2 regions of the Cellulosimicrobium sp. GQ32 genome follow, and region 2 is predicted to be linked to the other one. Evidence: riboswitches for the same ligand, from Rfam matches in the RefSeq annotation. Region 2 holds a riboswitch; the other holds the start of a gene.

Region 1 (7,781 bases), on a different contig from region 2:
ACGACGACCGTCGCGACGATCTCGAGCGGGCCGACGAGCGCGCGCCAGGCGACGATCCCGGGCTGGCCGACGACGGCCTGTGCAGCCGTGTAGACGACCTGCTCGCCGAGCGTGAGGAGGGCGAACGCGACGCAGAAGAGCAGCACGGCGCTCCACCGGCTGCGCCACAGCATGCCGACCGCGCCGACGAGGCCGCCGAACCGCCGGCCGGGGTCGAGCATGAGCTCCCACGCCTTGCGCGCGCCGCTCTCGCCGAGCGCCCGGTTGAACCGGTCGACGACGCGCGTCGCGCGACCCGTGGGCTCGCCGCCGCCTGGCGTCGCGTGGGCCGGGTCGACGACGTCGATCGCCTCGACGCCGTAGACGATCGTGCCGAGGGTGAGCCAGGCGAGCGGCACGACGAGGCCGGTGACGACGCCGGCGAGGAGGAGGGACGTCGTCGGGCCCAGGGCGTCGACGAGCGGCTTGAGCACGTCCACGCGCGCGACGACGCCGTCCCACCACGTGGTGGTCTCGACGACGACCACGCGCGACGTCCACCACTCGCGCACCCGCCCGACGACGGCGGTGACGGTGAACGCGCCGACGACGATCCACACGACCTCGCAGTACCCCGCCGCGATGCGGACGGCGGCGGAGCGCGCGCTGCGCCGGGCGTCCCCGCCTGCCGCGGAGATGCCGCGGTCGACGCGCTTGGCGAGACGCTCGAGCAGCGTCCGGGCGAGCAGCGCGCCCGCGACGACGAGCACGACGGTGAGTCCGAAGCCCTCGGGGATCGGGCTCGCCGTCTCGATCCCGGAACCGGCCGCGAACGCGTGGTCGAGCGCCGCGGAGTCGATGTAGGACTGCCAGTCGGACGACAGGCCACCGTAGAACTCGTAGATGACGAGGTACGGGACCAGGACCGACGCGATCGAGCCGAGCAGCGCCCGGACCTCGAGCCGGTCGCGCTCGGTGCGCGGCTCGCGGCGCAGGACGTGCAGCATGACCACGATGCCGACCACGGTCGCGAGCGGCGAGAAGCACAGCACGAGCAGGCCGAGCATCCCGGACGACGGCGCGACGGCGAGCGCGGCCCGCAGCGCGAGCTCGTGGACGACCTCGGCGAGGACGGCGATGGCGACGAGCGCGGGCCAGTGCCGGGACAGCAGGCGGCCCGCGTCGGCGAGCACGCGCACGCCGGCTCGCAGCACGGAGTCCGAGTGGACCGTCGTCGCGCTCTCTGGGCTCTCAGGGGTCGCCGGTGGGGCCGTCACGCGCGCCAGGGTATCGGTGCGCTCCCGAACCCGGGGTCGTTCCCCGCGTCGTGGCGATCGTGAGGAACGACCCCGGGTTCGAGGGTGGTCTACGACGCGCGCGCCGCGAGGCGGGAGACGAACCGCTTGGCCTCCTTGCCGGCGAACCGGCGCGCGAGGACGCCGACGCCCGCGGCGACGGCGGCGAACGTGACGGCCGAGACGATGCCGACCTCGTCGTCGTCGAGGTCCTTGGGGGCGTCGTGACCGGTGACCTTCGCCCAGACGAACGTGACGAGCTTCTGCGCGGCCCAGCCCGCGGCGAAGGTGAGGGCGACGGTCCCGACCTTGAGGGCCAGGGTCTGCTCGGTCTCGGTCGTGTCGGCCACGAGGGTCCTCCGTGAGTCGGGGCGCCGGTCGGCGCGGGCGTGCTCCCACCGTAGTGCGAACCGTCGGCCCCTCGCCCGCCCGGCGCGCGTCGGGCGGGCGAGGGGACCCGTCACTCCTGGCTCACCGCGTCGAGCACGCGCAGCCGGGCCGCGCGCGTCGCGGGCCAGGCCGCCGCGACGACCCCGACGACGGTGGCGAGCGCGAGCATCGCGCCGAGCTGGGCCCAGGGCACCGCGAGGGTCGTGAAGCCCTCGTCCGCGAGGACGGACGGCAGCGCGGCGGCCAGGCCCGTCCCCACGACCAGCCCGGCCGCCGTCCCGAACACCGCGACGAGCACCGACTCGATGGCGATCGTCGTGGCGAGCTGGGCACGCCCCAGCCCGACGGCGCGCAGGAGCCCGATCTCGCGCGTCCGCTCGACGACGGACAGGGCCAGCGTGTTGACGATCCCGAGGACCGCGACGAGCACGGACAGGCCGAGCAGCGCGTAGACGATCGCGAGGATCGACTCGACCTGGGCCGCGACCTCTCCGGCGAACTCCTCGGCGTCGAGCACGCTCGCCACGACGTAGGGCGCGACGGCGTCCGTCACCGCGCCCCGCACGGCCGCGAGGTCGGCGCCCGGCTCGGCGTCGAGAAACAGCATCTCGGGTGTCGTCGCGCCGACGGCGGAGGCGACGTCCGGCGGCAGGAGCATGTCGACGGAGAACGCGTGGGAGTCGATCACCGCGCCGATGCGGACGTCGTGCGCCGGGAGATCGGGCCGGGTGGGGTCGGCGATCGTCACGACGTCGCCGAGCGCCCAGCCGTGCTCGTCGAGCGCGTCCTCCATGACGGCCGCCTCCCCGAGGGCGTACGCGCCGAGGTCGCCCTCGACCGCCGTCGTGCGGACCGAGCGGCCGAAGCCGTCGGCCGGGAACCCGACCACGAGCTGCGGCTCGTCGTCGACGAGGACCTGCCCGTACGTCGTGAGGTCGGCGGACGCGACGCCGGGCACGGCGCGGACGTCGGCCGCGACGCCCTCCGGGAGGTACGGGGTCGCCGACCGGACGACGAGGTCGGCGGCCGTCTCCTCGTCGACGATGCCGGTCACGGACTCGCGGGCCGAGAGCGCGAGGACCGACGTCGTCGACACGAGCGCCATGCCGACGACGAGCGCACCCGCGGTCGCAGCCGTGCGCCGCGGCTGGCGCGTGACGTTGCCGCGCGCGAGGCTGCCGAGGGGCCGGACCAGCGCGACGAACGGCGCGGCGAGGACGCCCAGCACGGGGCCGACCGCGAGGGGGGAGAGCAGCAGCACGCCCGCGATCACCCCGACCGCGCCGAGGCCGAGGAGCGGCGCGCCGCCGCTCCCGACCGCCGCGGCGCCCACCACGAGCCCGATGCCGGCGAGCAGGGTCAGCGTCCCCGCGACCACCCGGGCGACCCCTGGACCGGCGGGGCGCACGACGTCGGCCCGCATGGCCTCGACGGGCCGGACGAGCGCCGCGTGCCGCGCGGGCAGGGCCGCCGCGACGACGGACACCACGACCCCGACGACGAGGGGGACCACGATCCCGGCCGTCGTCACGGGCAGCGACCCGGCGAGCTCCATGCCCACCGCGCCGAGCCCGGCCCGCGCGAGCTCGGCGAGCCCGAACCCGGCGGCGACGCCCAGCACCGCCCCGACGACCCCGACGACCGCGGCCTGCCCCAGCACGGACGCGAACACCTGGGCCGGCGACGCCCCGACGGCGCGCAGGAGCGCGAGCTCGCGCGTGCGGCGGCGCACGTGCATCGCGAACGTGTTGGTGATGATGAACGTGCCGACGAACAGGGCGAGCGCGGCGAACACGAGCAGGAACGTCGACACGAAGCCGAGCTGGTCGGCGATCGCGCTGCTCGTCTCGTCGCGCAGGTCGGCACCCGTCACGGCCTCGGCACCGGCGGGGAGCGCCGTCGCGACGGCGTCGCGCAGCGCCTCGGGGGAGACGTCGTCGGCGGCGTGCAGGGCGATCGACGGCACCATGCCGTCCGGCGCGTACGTCGCGGCCGCGGTCGTCGCGTCGAGCAGGACGATGGTCGCGCCCGCCATCGGTGCGGACAGCGAGAGCTCGCCGACGACCCGCACGGGCCGCACCTCGTCCCCGAGCACGACGTCGGTCGTGTCGCCCACGGCGAGCCCGGACGCCTCGAGCGTCGCGGACTCGAGCGCGACCTCCCCGCCGTTCGCCGGTGCGCGGCCGTCGACCACGCGTGGCCCGGGGTCGCGCGGGTCGTACCCGACCGCCATGCTCGGCGCCTGGGTGCTCAGCACCGCGGTGCCGTCGGCGCCGACGAGGACGGCGGGGCCGCTCACCTCCGCGAGCGCGAGGTCGACGTCGTCGCGCGCGTCGAGCGTGTGGGCCAGGTCCGCCGGGACGAGGCTGCGGGTCCCGCCGAGCTGCGCCGGGTCCTCGAGCGCGGAACCGGCGGCGGTCCCGCCGCGCACGTACGCGTCGGCCTGGATCGACGACGCGACGATGCCGTCGAACGTCGACGCGAGCATCGCGCGCAGCGCGAACGTACCCGTGACGAACGCGACGCCGATCGTCACCGCGAGCACGGACAGCACGAGCTGTGCGCCGTGCGCGCGCACGCCGCGCAGCGCGATCCGGCCCATCATCGGGCGGCCGCCGGTGCGTGCGCCGGGTCGGTGGCGTGCGCGCCCGCGGGCGCGGGCGTGAGAGTACCGAGCGTGTCGAGGACGGCCTGCGGCGTGGGGTCGCGCAGCTCGGTGACGAGGCGGCCGTCGGCGAGGAACAGGACGCGGTGCGCGTAGGACGCCGCCGTGGGGTCGTGGGTGACCATGGCGACGGACTGGCCGAGGTCGTCCACCGAGGCGCGCAGGAAGCCGAGCACCTCGGCGGCCGCGCGCGAGTCGAGGTTGCCCGTCGGCTCGTCCGCGAACACGACCGCCGGCCGGGACACGAGCGCCCGCGCGCACGCGACGCGCTGCTGCTGCCCGCCCGAGAGCTCCGCCGGGCGGTGCCCGAGCCGCGGGCGCAGCCCGACGGCGTCGACCACCCGGTCGAACCACTCCTGGTCCACGGGCCGCCGCGCGATCGCGAGCGGGAGCACGATGTTCTCCTCCGCCGTGAGCGTCGGGACGAGGTTGAACGACTGGAAGACGAACCCGATGCGCGTGCGCCGCAGCCGCGTCAGGCGCCGCTCGCTCATCGCCGACACCGTCTCGCCGTCCACGACGACGGTCCCCGCCGTGGGGGAGTCGAGCCCCGCGAGGCAGTGCATGAGGGTCGACTTGCCCGACCCGGACGGGCCCATGATCGCGGTCAGACGTCCCCGCTCGAGGTCGACGTCGACGCCGTCGAGCGCACGCACCGCGGCCTCGCCGCGCCCGTACGTCTTCACCAGCCCGCGCGCGGTCGCGATCGCGGGTCGTGCACCGCCCTCAGCGCCTTCAGTGCCCTCGGCGCCCTCAGCGGGCGGGCCCTCGCGCGGGGTGCTCCGCTGTGCCGCACCTGTCGTCGTCACGTCCTCGTCCGTCCTCTCGTCGTGCCGCTGCGCGGGAGCGTCGTGGCTCGCCGGGCGGCGTCGTCCTGTGGCGGCCGCCGGGGCTCCCGGCGGTCGTACCGACCCTCCCGCGGCGCGCGTCCCCGCGGCATCGGGGGCGGGCCCCGAACCGTCCCTGGTCCGCGGTCGCTGGTGCTCAGGGTTCTCTCAGGGGACTCTCCGGGTGAGGGGCCGGTGTAGGCTCGCGGTGAACGACAGGGGAGCTCCTGGAGGAGCTGAGAGTGCGGACCACCGCAGACCCTCGAACCTGATCCGGTTAGCACCGGTGGAGGAAGTCGGGAATCTCGATCACCTGCTCGCGCGGTTCGTCGCGCCCACCCGGCGTACGGCTCGTCGGGCCGGTGGACCCCTCCTGAACGTCCAGGGAGGACACATGCAGCACACGACCACCGTCGCCCGCCGCGGCCGAGCCCTCGCGACCGGCGTGGGCGCGACGCTCGCGCTCCTCGCCCTCGCGGCCTGCTCGGGTGGTGACGGCGCCGGGGGCGACGACGCGTCGTCGGGCAGCGGGAGCACGGTCACGCTGGTGACCCACGACTCCTTCGCGGTGAGCGACGACGTGCTCGCCGCGTTCGAGGAGGAGAGCGGGCTCACCGTCGAGCAGGTCGCGCCCGGCGACGGCGGCGCGCTGGTCAACCAGCTGATCCTCACGAAGGACTCGCCCCTCGGCGACGTCGTGTTCGGGATCGACAACACCTTCGCGTCGCGCGCGATCGACGAGGGCGTCCTCGAGCCGTACACGCCCGCGGACGTCTCGGAGTCCGCCGCGTCGTACGCGGTCGGCGACGGCGGCGAGCTCACCGCCGTCGACCTCGGTGACGTGTGCGTCAACGTGGACCACGCGTGGTTCGCCGACGCCGGGATCCCGGAGCCCGTGACGCTCGAGGACCTGGCGAAGCCGGAGTACCGGGACCTCCTCGTCGTGACCAACCCCGCGACGTCGTCGCCGGGCCTCGCGTTCCTCCTCGCGACCGTCGGGGCGTTCGGCGAGGACGGCTGGGAGGACTACTGGGCCGACCTGCGCGCCAACGGCGTGAAGGTCGTGGACGGGTGGTCGGACGCCTACTACGTCGACTTCTCCGGCTCGGAGGGCGCCGGGCCGCGCCCGCTCGTGCTGTCGTACTCGACGTCGCCCGCCTTCACGCTCACCGAGGACGGCTCCGCGTCCACGACCGGCGCGCTGCTCGACACGTGCTTCCGCCAGGTCGAGTACGCGGGCGTGCTCGCGAACGCGAAGAACCCCGAGGGCGCGCAGCAGCTCGTCGACTTCCTCGTGAGCGAGGCGTTCCAGGCCGACGTACCGGGGCAGATGTACATGTACCCCGCCGACGACTCCGTCGCGCTCCCCGACGGCTGGGCCGAGTTCGCCCCGCTCGCCGACGAGCCCTTCGAGGTCGCCCCCGCCGACATCTCGGCGCACCGCGACGAGTGGATCAAGGCATGGACGGCGACGGTCGTCGACTGACGCCCGGTCCACGAGCGACCACGGCTCTACCTCGCGAGGTAGAGCCGTGGTGAGGGGCCGGGCCCTCTGGCGGGGCGGCGTCGGGCGCGCGGTGCTGTGGGGTCTGGCGGCGGCGGTGCCGCTGGTGTTCCTCGGGGTGTTCTTCGCGTGGCCGGTGGTCACGCTCGTGGCGCGCGGGTTCGTCGGGGACGACGGCGGCCTCGACCTGTCCGGGTTCGCGGAGGTCTTCTCCCAGCCGCGGACGTGGCGCATCCTCGGGCTGACGCTGTGGCAGGCCGTGCTCGGCACGGCGTTCTCGCTGCTGCTCGGCGTGCCCGGCGCCTACGTGCTGTACCGGTGCCGGTTCCCCGGGCGGCGGGTCGTGCGCGCGCTCGTCACCGTGCCGTTCGTGCTCCCGACCGTCGTCGTCGGCGTCGCGTTCCGGTCGCTGCTCGTGCAGGGCGGCCCCCTCGGGTTCCTGGGGCTCGACGAGACGTTCGCAGCGATCGTCGTCGCGCTCGTGTTCTTCAACTACTCGGTCGTCGTGCGCACGGTAGGCGGGCTGTGGGAGCACCTCGACCCGCGCGCCGAGCAGGCGGCGCGGGCGCTCGGCGCGACGCCGTGGCGCGCGTTCCGCACGGTGACGCTCCCCGCGCTGACGCCCGCCGTCGCGAGCGCCGCGTCGATCGTCTTCCTGTTCTGCGCGACGGCGTTCGGCGTCGTGCTCGTGCTCGGCGGCATCCGCTACGGGACGATCGAGACGGAGATCTGGATCCAGACCACGCAGTTCCTCGACCTGCGCACGGCCGCCGTGCTGTCGGTCGTGCAGCTCGTGGTCGTCGCGGCGGCGCTCACGGTGGCGAACCGCACGCGGGCCCGGCGCGAGCGCGCCCTGAACCTGTCGTCCTCGGCGTCGTCCGCGCACCCGCTGCGCCTGTGGCGCGACGGCCGCCCGACGGGCGACCTCGCGCCCGCGGCGCTCACCGCGGCCGTGGTCGTCGTGCTCGTCGGCCTGCCGCTCGGCACGCTCGTCGTGCGCTCGTTCCGCGTCCCGGGCGGCGGCTGGGGGCTCGACAACTACGCGAACCTCGGCACCACGGGCGGGCGCAACGCGCTGTCCGTGACGGTGTGGGAGGCGGCGGCCAACTCGCTGCGCACCG
Region 2 (7,781 bases):
GGTCACGACGCGCGCCGACGGCCGGCCCCAGCTCAGCCCGGTGACGTACGGGGTCGACGACGCGGGCCGGATCGTGGTGTCGACCTACCCGGAGCGCGCGAAGGTCGTCAACGTGCGCCGCGACCCGCGCGCGTCGCTGCTCTCGTTGGGCGAGCGCTTCTCCGACCCGTGGGTGCAGGTCGACGGCGAGGCCGAGGTGATCGACCTGCCGGACTCGGTCGAGCCGCTCGTCGACTACTACCGCTCCATCAGTGGCGAGCACCCGGACTGGGACGAGTACCGCGCCGCGATGGTCGCGCAGGGCAAGTCCCTCGTGCGCCTGACGATCACGCGCTGGGGCCCGGTCGCGACGGGCGGCTTCCCGGCGCGCCTCGCGGACGGCTGACGTTCCCGGCGGCGCGGCGGCGTAGCGTGCCGACCATGCCGATCACGCTGTGCGTCCTGCTGTGGCCCACGGAGGGTAACGCCGACCTGCTGGGCGAGTATGAGGACGACGTCCTCGCCCTGGTGCCGGTCCACGGCGGTCGGCTGCTGTCGCGCGTGCGGGCGCTACCCGGCCAGGATGCCTCGCTGCCGACCGAGGTCCAGGTCATCGAGATGCCCGACGACGACGCGCTCGCCGCGTACCTGGCCGACCCCGCCCGCGTGGCGCTCGCCGACGTCCGGGCCAGGGCCGTGGCACGGACGGACATCGTCCGGGTCGGTGCCGTCCCGCACCGCGACCAGCCTTCCTGACTCGACCACGGGACCCGCCGGGACCGCGGTCCCGGCGTCACAGGGTCCGCGACGCCCGGTCGGTGCCACCTGGTCAGAAAAGCACCTGCTCGACTCCCCCGCCGACGACGTCCAGGCCCCCGCCGTCGACCGGCATGCCCGCGAGGGCGCCGTCGTGACCGTGCCGGTCGGGCTCCGGAGGCACCCCGGCGAGGCTCCCGGTCGGGTAGGCGCCGTCCGTCGGCGGCCCCGCGTCGTGGTGACGGTCGCCGAGACCGCCGAGCTCGCCCCGGCGGTACCGGCCCTCGACGCCCGCGGGGCCACGGTGCCCGGAGACCGCGAAGCCACGCGCCTCGAGCATCGGGCGCACGCGGTCCCACAGCCACGACCGGTAGGCCTTCGAGGCGTAGGTCCCGCGCGCGTAGACGCGCTCGTACCCCGGCACGAGCTGCGGGTGCTCGCGCGCGAGCCAGCCCATGTACCACTCGCGCGTGCCGGGCTTGAGGTGCAAGGGCAGGACGGTGACGCCCGTCGCGCCGGCGTCCTTCACCGCGTCGAGCAGGTCGGTGAGCGCGCGGGTCGAGTCGGTCAGCCAGGGCAGCACGGGCGCGACCATGACGCCGCACGGCAGCCCTGCCTCGCGGACGGCCCGGATGAGGTCGAGCCGGGCGCGGGGCGACGGGGTGCCGGGTTCGACGCTCGCCTGGAGCGCCGGGTCGAGGAGCGCGAGCGAGACGCCGATCCCGACCTCGACGCGCGAAGCGGCGTCGGCGAGCAGCGGCAGGTCGCGACGCAGGAGCGTCCCCTTGGTGAGGACGGACAGCGGCGTGCCGGACCCTGCGAGGGCTTCGATGATGCCGGGCATGAGCCGGTAGCGACCCTCGGCCCGCTGGTAGGGGTCGGTGTTGGTCCCGAGTGCGACAGCGTCGCGGTCCCACGACCGCCGGCCGAGCTCGGCGCGCAGCACCTCGTCGACGTTGACCTTGACCACGACCTCGCGGTCGAAGTCCTCGCCCGCGTCCAGGTCCAGGTACTCGTGCGTGGGCCGCGCGAAGCAGTTGTGGCTCACGACCCCCGCCGCGACGAAGTCGCGCGTGCCGGTCGTGATGTCGACGAGCTCGGTCCCCTCCCCCGGCCCGTCGAGGGCTTCCAGCGAGTCGACGCGCAGTGCGTCGCCGCCCGTGACGTCGCGCCCCTCGAGCGCCGCCCCCTCCTGAGCGAGCGCCGCGGCGCCCGGGCCGACGAGCACGTCGCCGAGAGCGAGGTGGGCGCGGCGGCCCGCGCCGCCGACGACGTGGCGCCAGCCGCGCTCCGTCAGGAACCGATGGTCGCCGCTCGCGACGAGGCGCGTGCCGTCCGCGAGGGTCACGCGGTAGGCGCGCTTGCGGGTGGTCCAGCGATCGAGCACCCGCGTGCGCACGTACCGCCGGTACGCGCCGTGCGGCACGGTCCCCATGATCTCGTCGCCGACACGCAGCTCAGCGATCGGGCGCTGGCGGCCGTCGGCCAGGAGCACGGGGGTCGACGGGGCGAGGCAGTACGAGCACGCGTGGCTGCATCCCCGGTACGGGTTGACCGTCCAGCGGAACGGCATGCGCGACATCGCCGGGACCTTGGACAGCGCGCTCTTGGCGGTCACCTCGTGGAAGGTGATGCCTGCGAACTCTGGCGTGCGGACGCTGCGCACGAGGCCGACGCGCTCCAGCCCCGGGAGCGCGCCGTCGTCCGCACCGAGCGTCTGTCCGTCCCACCGCACGCACTGATTCGAACAGATGTTCGAATCCTTGTCAACGACGCAGCTCCCGGCGCAGCCACCAGCGGGCGATCCACGGGATCGCGGCCAGGGCGATCGCGGTCGTCAGGACGACGACGAGGTCGGTGGTCGAGGCCTCGCCCGCGGCGATGAGCGCACGGCCGAGGAGCCAGACGACGAGAGCCGACACACCGACGAAGACCCTGACGACGTACCCGAACCGCGGCGCCAGCCACCCGCGCGCCCGGGCGCCGAGGTCGGCGAGCGCCGTCCGCACGCGCGCCGTCGGTGCGGACGGGTCGGGCGGGCGAGGAACGACGTCGGGGTCGCGCGCCGGCAGGTTCACGACGACGTCGGCGCGGACGCGCGCGTCGATCGCCGTGGCGACCACGTCGCGCGTGAGCCCGGGGTGCAAGGTCGGTTCGACGGGGACGGTGAACCCGTCCGCCCCGGTGAGGAACCGCGCCCCGTCGGGACGGCACGTCATGACCTCGCACTCGTCGAACAGGACCGTCGACGCCCCCTGCGGGGTGACGAGGCTGACGCCCACGTCAGCCACCACCAGGAAGACCGGCGATCCCGCACGCGGGAACCTCCTGCCCACGAGCACGGCCTCGGACCAGGACGGGGCTGCGTCGAGACCTGCCCACTCGAGCGTCCTGGCGGGCACCTGGACCAGGGCGTCGGACCACACCTCGCGGGCCACGGCGCGCAGGTCGTCGACCGACAGCGCCTCGATCTCCGCCCGGCCGTGGTCCGGGTGCTCCAGCGGGCGGCCGTACAGGAGGCTCAACGCGTAGCCGGGCAGCATCTGCGCTGCCAGCTCCGGCGCGTCGAGCTCGCGCAGCATGCGCGAGCGCACGACGTCGAGCTCGTCCTGCTCGATCCGCCCCGCGCGCAGGCGCGCCAAGGTGTCCACGAACGCGCCGACGGCGGCGTCCTGCTGGTCGGGAAGCGTGTCGGCGTAGAGCGTGATCGTGGCGTGCTCGCCGTCGCGCGGCGTGTAGTCCGCGTCGGCGGTGTAGGAGTAGCCGCCGTCCTGGCGCAGGTCGCGGAAGAGCGCTCGGCCGGCGACCTGCGCGAACGCCGTCGCTGCCGCGGTGCGCGGCACGACCGCGTCGAGGACGATGGAGCCGTCCTGCCCGACGAACGACGCCGGGGTCGTCGGTAGCGCGGTCGTCGGCGCCGGGGTGGCGAACCGCGTACCCGCGGGCAGATCGATCGCGAGACCGGGAGGGACTCGGTCGTCGGTCAGGAAGAGCACGCAGTTGTCGCGCGTGAACCGCTCCCGGGCCCAGGCACGGACGTCCTCCGCGGTGACGCGCGCTGCGCCGAGCTCGTCGTACCCGGCGAGGCCGTATCCCCGCGCTCCGTAGCGCCAGACCCGCATCGCCCGCGCCGGGCCCCCGACCGGCCCGCGGCCTCGGTCCGTAGGATCCCCCTCTCGACCTCGAGCCGGTCGGTGGGCAGATCGCGCAGCGCGGAGCAGACCCCACCGAGGAATCGCACGACCTCGTCGGGAGTCCCCGTGACGTGGAACAGGGTGTACGTGTCGGCGGTGAGGCCGTTGGAGTGCACCTCGGTGAGGTTCTGGTCGAAGAGCGCAAGATGCTCGACGAGGTGGGTGATGCCCGAGGTCGCGAGCGTCTCGTCCGCCCGGCCGACCCGGAACACGAGCCCTGCCGTCACGTCTCCCCGGCGTGGGGCGAGCAGCACCGGCACGCCGTCGACCGTCGTCGACCCCACGAAGCCCGCGAGGTCGGTCAGGCCGGCCGCGTCGTTCCCGGGCGCCGACGGGCTCGTGCCGCTCGGTGCCGTGCTCATGCTTCTCCTTGTGTCTCGCTGCGGAACGCTGCCTCTCGGAAGCGCACGAGGTCACCCGCCGGGTCCTCGAGGTAGTCCCACGGTTCGGGGGGCACCCGCTCCCCCATCGCGCGGAAGTGCGGTGCGGCGGCGGCCGCGTGCCCGCCGAGCGAGTAGACGAGCGCGAAGGCTCCGTGAGCCTCGGCCCCCTGCACGCCGAGGGAGGCGTCCGGGTGCAGCACCGATCGTGCGGCGTGCTCTCGCAGCTCGTCCCGGACGGCCGCGGACGCGAGGTGCGCCCGGCCGGACCTGCTGTCGGAGTCGGCCCAGCGCTCGAGGTGCGCCGTCGCGACCAGGGCGCCCGCCGGGGAGCCGCTGGGGGAGCCGGCCGCGCACTCCCGTGCGAACGCGAAGGCGTCCTCCCACGTGCCGCCCCACTTGGGACACAGCTGCTGGAGCAGCTGCGCCTGTGCGGCGAAGACGTGCGGATGGTGAGCCGCGAGGCGGCGATACCGCCGCCGCGCCTCACCGTGCCCGAGCTCGAGCCCTCGCGCCGTGGCCAGCCGCGTGCTCCACGCCGGGGCGAGGTCGGGCCGCCGTGCGCACACGTCGACGAGCAGCCGCTCGGCGCGTCCGAGCATCGCGTGGAACTGCTCGAACTGGGCGGCAGAGACGTGCCGTGCACGGTCTCGCGTGCGGACCTCCCACCCCGCCCGCACGTAGCGGGCGGCGAGCAGGGTGACCAGCACGTCGTCCGGACGGTCCGCCACGCTGCGCTCCAGCCCTGACTCGATGCCGTCGAGTCGTGCCAGGTGCTCGACGACCGCCACCAGGTCGTCGACGCTGCCCACCCCGTGGAGCATGCATCGCAGGGCGTCCCAGTCCCCACGGCGCGCCGTCTCCCGGAACGGGGCCAGCACGGGGACCGCGTCGAAGGCGTCGACGATCGGCGGACCGAGGGTGGGGGCCCCGGCGGACGAGCTGGTCATGGCACCTTCTCCGGACACGGTGCGCGCTCCCACCCGGCACCCGACCTGGCGGCTCTCTCGCACGAGCGGACGCAGAGTAGCAGGCGCGGTGTTGCTGACGTCACACCGGGCCGCCGTGCTTGTCGACGCGCGGCCCAGGCCCTAGGGTCGCGGGTACACAGCCCCCGGGGAGCGCACGAGCGCTGAGAGTGCAGGCCGGACACCCGTCCCCCCTGCAGACCCGTGGAACCTGATCTGGTTCGTACCAGCGAAGGGAGCAGGGCCGACGTCACCGTCCCCTGCGCGCTCGTGCCCGCGCGCCCCGCGCGAGGCCGTGCGTGCGGACCGAGGCGGTGGCGCGCCGTCGTGCACCCCTCGCCCCGGGGGCCCGACGGAGGGAACCGCATGGCCGAGCCCCGCACCACCCCGCAGCAGACGACCCCGAGCGCCGCCCCCGGGGCGGCCGTCGGGACGACCGACGACCCGACCACCGGGACGGCGGTCCGCGCCCTCCCGGCGACGCCCCCGCGTGCCGCGCGCCGCCGAGGCCTGACCCTGCACGAGACGGTGCTGGTCGCCGTCCTCGGGGTCGTCTTCGGGTTCGTGTACTGGGCGTTCGTACAGCTCTGGGCCCCTCTGCAGCTCGCGATGGGCCCGCTCGCGGACCTCGCCGCGAACGTCCTCGCGGGCGCGTGGATCGTCGTCGGCCCGCTGACCACGTACATCGTGCGCAAGCCGGGGGTCGGCATCCTCGCCGAGACCCTGGCCGCGCTCGTCGAGGTCGTCTTCCTCGCCTCCCCCGCCGGGCCGCTCCTGCTCGTCGTGGGCCTGGTCCAGGGCCTCGGCGCCGAGCTGCCGTTCGCGCTCACGCGCTACCGCCGGTTCGGCTGGTGGGTGTTCGTCGCGTCCGGCGTGAGCGCCGCGCTCGTCACGTTCGCCTTCAACGCGGTGCGCTTCGGCTGGCTCGGACAGGACTACGCGATGCTCCGGCTGGGTGTCCAGGTCGTGTCGTGCGTCGTGCTGTGCGGCCTCGCGGCCCGCGTCCTCGGCGACGCGCTCGCCCGGACGGGTGCCCTCGACGCGTTCGCGATCGGCGCTGCCCACCGTGGCTGAGCGCGCCGCCCCCGACGCACCCGAGACCGCCTCTCCGGACGTCGCCCCGGGCGACGCCGTCACCGCCGAGGCCGTGACCGTGCACCTCGGGCACCACGGTGCCCTGGTGCTCGACGGCGTCGACGTCACCGTCCCGGCCGGGTCCAGCCTGCTGGTGCTCGGCCCGTCCGGGTGCGGCAAGTCGACCCTCCTGCGTGCGCTCGTCGGCGTCGTGCCGCACACGCTCCCGGGCACCGTCGCGGGCGGGCTCCGCGTGGCCGGCCTCGACCCGCGCGAGGTGCCGCCGCCCGTGCTCGCGGCCCGCGTGGGCCTCGTCCAGCAGCGGCCCGGCGACCAGCTCTGCCTGGCGCGCGTGGACGAGGAGCTGCGGTTCGCGCTCGAGAACCGCGGCGCCGACCCCCGCACCATGGACGACCGCGCGGTCGCCGCGCTCTCCGCGGTCGGCGCCGCGCACCTGCACGACCGCCCGACCCACGCCCTGTCGGGCGGCGAGGCGCAGCGCGTCGCGGTCGCCGCCGCGCTCGTCGCCGACCCGGAGCTCGTCGTCCTCGACGAGCCCACCGCGCTCCTGGACCCCGCTGCCGCCCACGAGGTCGGGGCGCTCGTCGCCGGCCTCGCCCGGGCACCCGGGCCCGACGGCGAGGGGTCGTCCCACGGGTCCCCTCACCGCTCCGTCGTGCTCGTCGAGCATCGCCTGGACGACCTGGGCGCGCTGCCCGACGCGACCCTGGCGCTCGGCCGCGACGGGCGGGTCGTCGCGCACGGCCCCACGCACCGCGTCCTGCGCGAGCACGCGCGCGACCTCGCCGACCTGGGGTGCTGGCTGCCGCTCGCCGTCCGCCTGGAGCAGGCGGGCGCCCCGGAGCCGCTCGGCTCGCCCGAGACCGACGACTGGCTGGTCGACCTCGTGCACGCCTCGCCGGTGCGCTCGACGACCACGGACCGCCCTCTGGACGCGGCCCCTGCGGCAACGCGCCCGGTCGTGCTCCGGGCGCGCGGGCTCGCCGTCCACCGAGGCGGCCTCGGCGCGGGACGCACCCGCCGGGGCGAGCACCCCGTCGTGCGCGACGTCGACCTCGACGTCCGCGCGGGCGAGGTGCTCGCCGTCGTCGGGCCCAACGGAGGCGGCAAGTCGACGCTCCTGCGCGGCCTGGCGGGGCTCGAGCGCACCACGGGCGAGGTCGCGACCGCGACGGGCGATCCCGTCGCGATGGTCTTCCAGGACCCCGAGCACCAGCTCGTCGCCCGCACCGTGCGCGAGGAGGTCGCCTGGTCGGCGCGCCTCGCCCGCCTCTCCGACGTCGCCGCGCGCGTCGAGGCGACCATCGCCGCGTTCGGGCTCGCGCACCTCGCCGACGCGAACCCGTACCGGCTCTCGGGCGGCGAGCAGCGGCGTCTGTCCCTCGCGACGGCGACCGTGCTCGACCCGC

The links. Region 2 has a riboswitch for thiamine pyrophosphate ahead of AC6CH9_RS05395 (ECF transporter S component). Riboswitches for the same ligand answer to the same signal wherever they lie in the genome.
Region 1: another riboswitch for thiamine pyrophosphate. It lies ahead of AC6CH9_RS11350 (thiamine ABC transporter substrate-binding protein); the one in region 2 lies ahead of AC6CH9_RS05395 (ECF transporter S component).

The regions. Positions count from the first base shown of each region.
Region 1 covers NZ_JCAXEP010000006.1:16,359-24,139, forward strand. The annotation lists gene AC6CH9_RS11330 (hypothetical protein) at 1-1,256, opposite strand, end outside; gene AC6CH9_RS11335 (DUF4235 domain-containing protein) at 1,346-1,624, opposite strand; gene AC6CH9_RS11340 (ABC transporter permease) at 1,735-4,269, opposite strand; gene AC6CH9_RS11345 (ABC transporter ATP-binding protein) at 4,266-5,138, opposite strand; TPP riboswitch at 5,364-5,468, shown strand; gene AC6CH9_RS11350 (thiamine ABC transporter substrate-binding protein) at 5,551-6,642, shown strand; gene AC6CH9_RS11355 (ABC transporter permease) at 6,689-7,781, shown strand, end outside.
Region 2 covers NZ_JCAXEP010000002.1:363,458-371,238, forward strand. The annotation lists gene AC6CH9_RS05365 (PPOX class F420-dependent oxidoreductase) at 1-385, shown strand, start outside; gene AC6CH9_RS05370 (DUF1330 domain-containing protein) at 421-735, shown strand; gene AC6CH9_RS05375 (Rv2578c family radical SAM protein) at 809-2,470, opposite strand; gene AC6CH9_RS05380 (hypothetical protein) at 2,502-3,731, opposite strand; gene AC6CH9_RS05385 (hypothetical protein) at 3,719-4,291, opposite strand; gene AC6CH9_RS05390 (hypothetical protein) at 4,288-5,259, opposite strand; TPP riboswitch at 5,415-5,534, shown strand; gene AC6CH9_RS05395 (ECF transporter S component) at 5,644-6,351, shown strand; gene AC6CH9_RS05400 (ABC transporter ATP-binding protein) at 6,344-7,781, shown strand, end outside.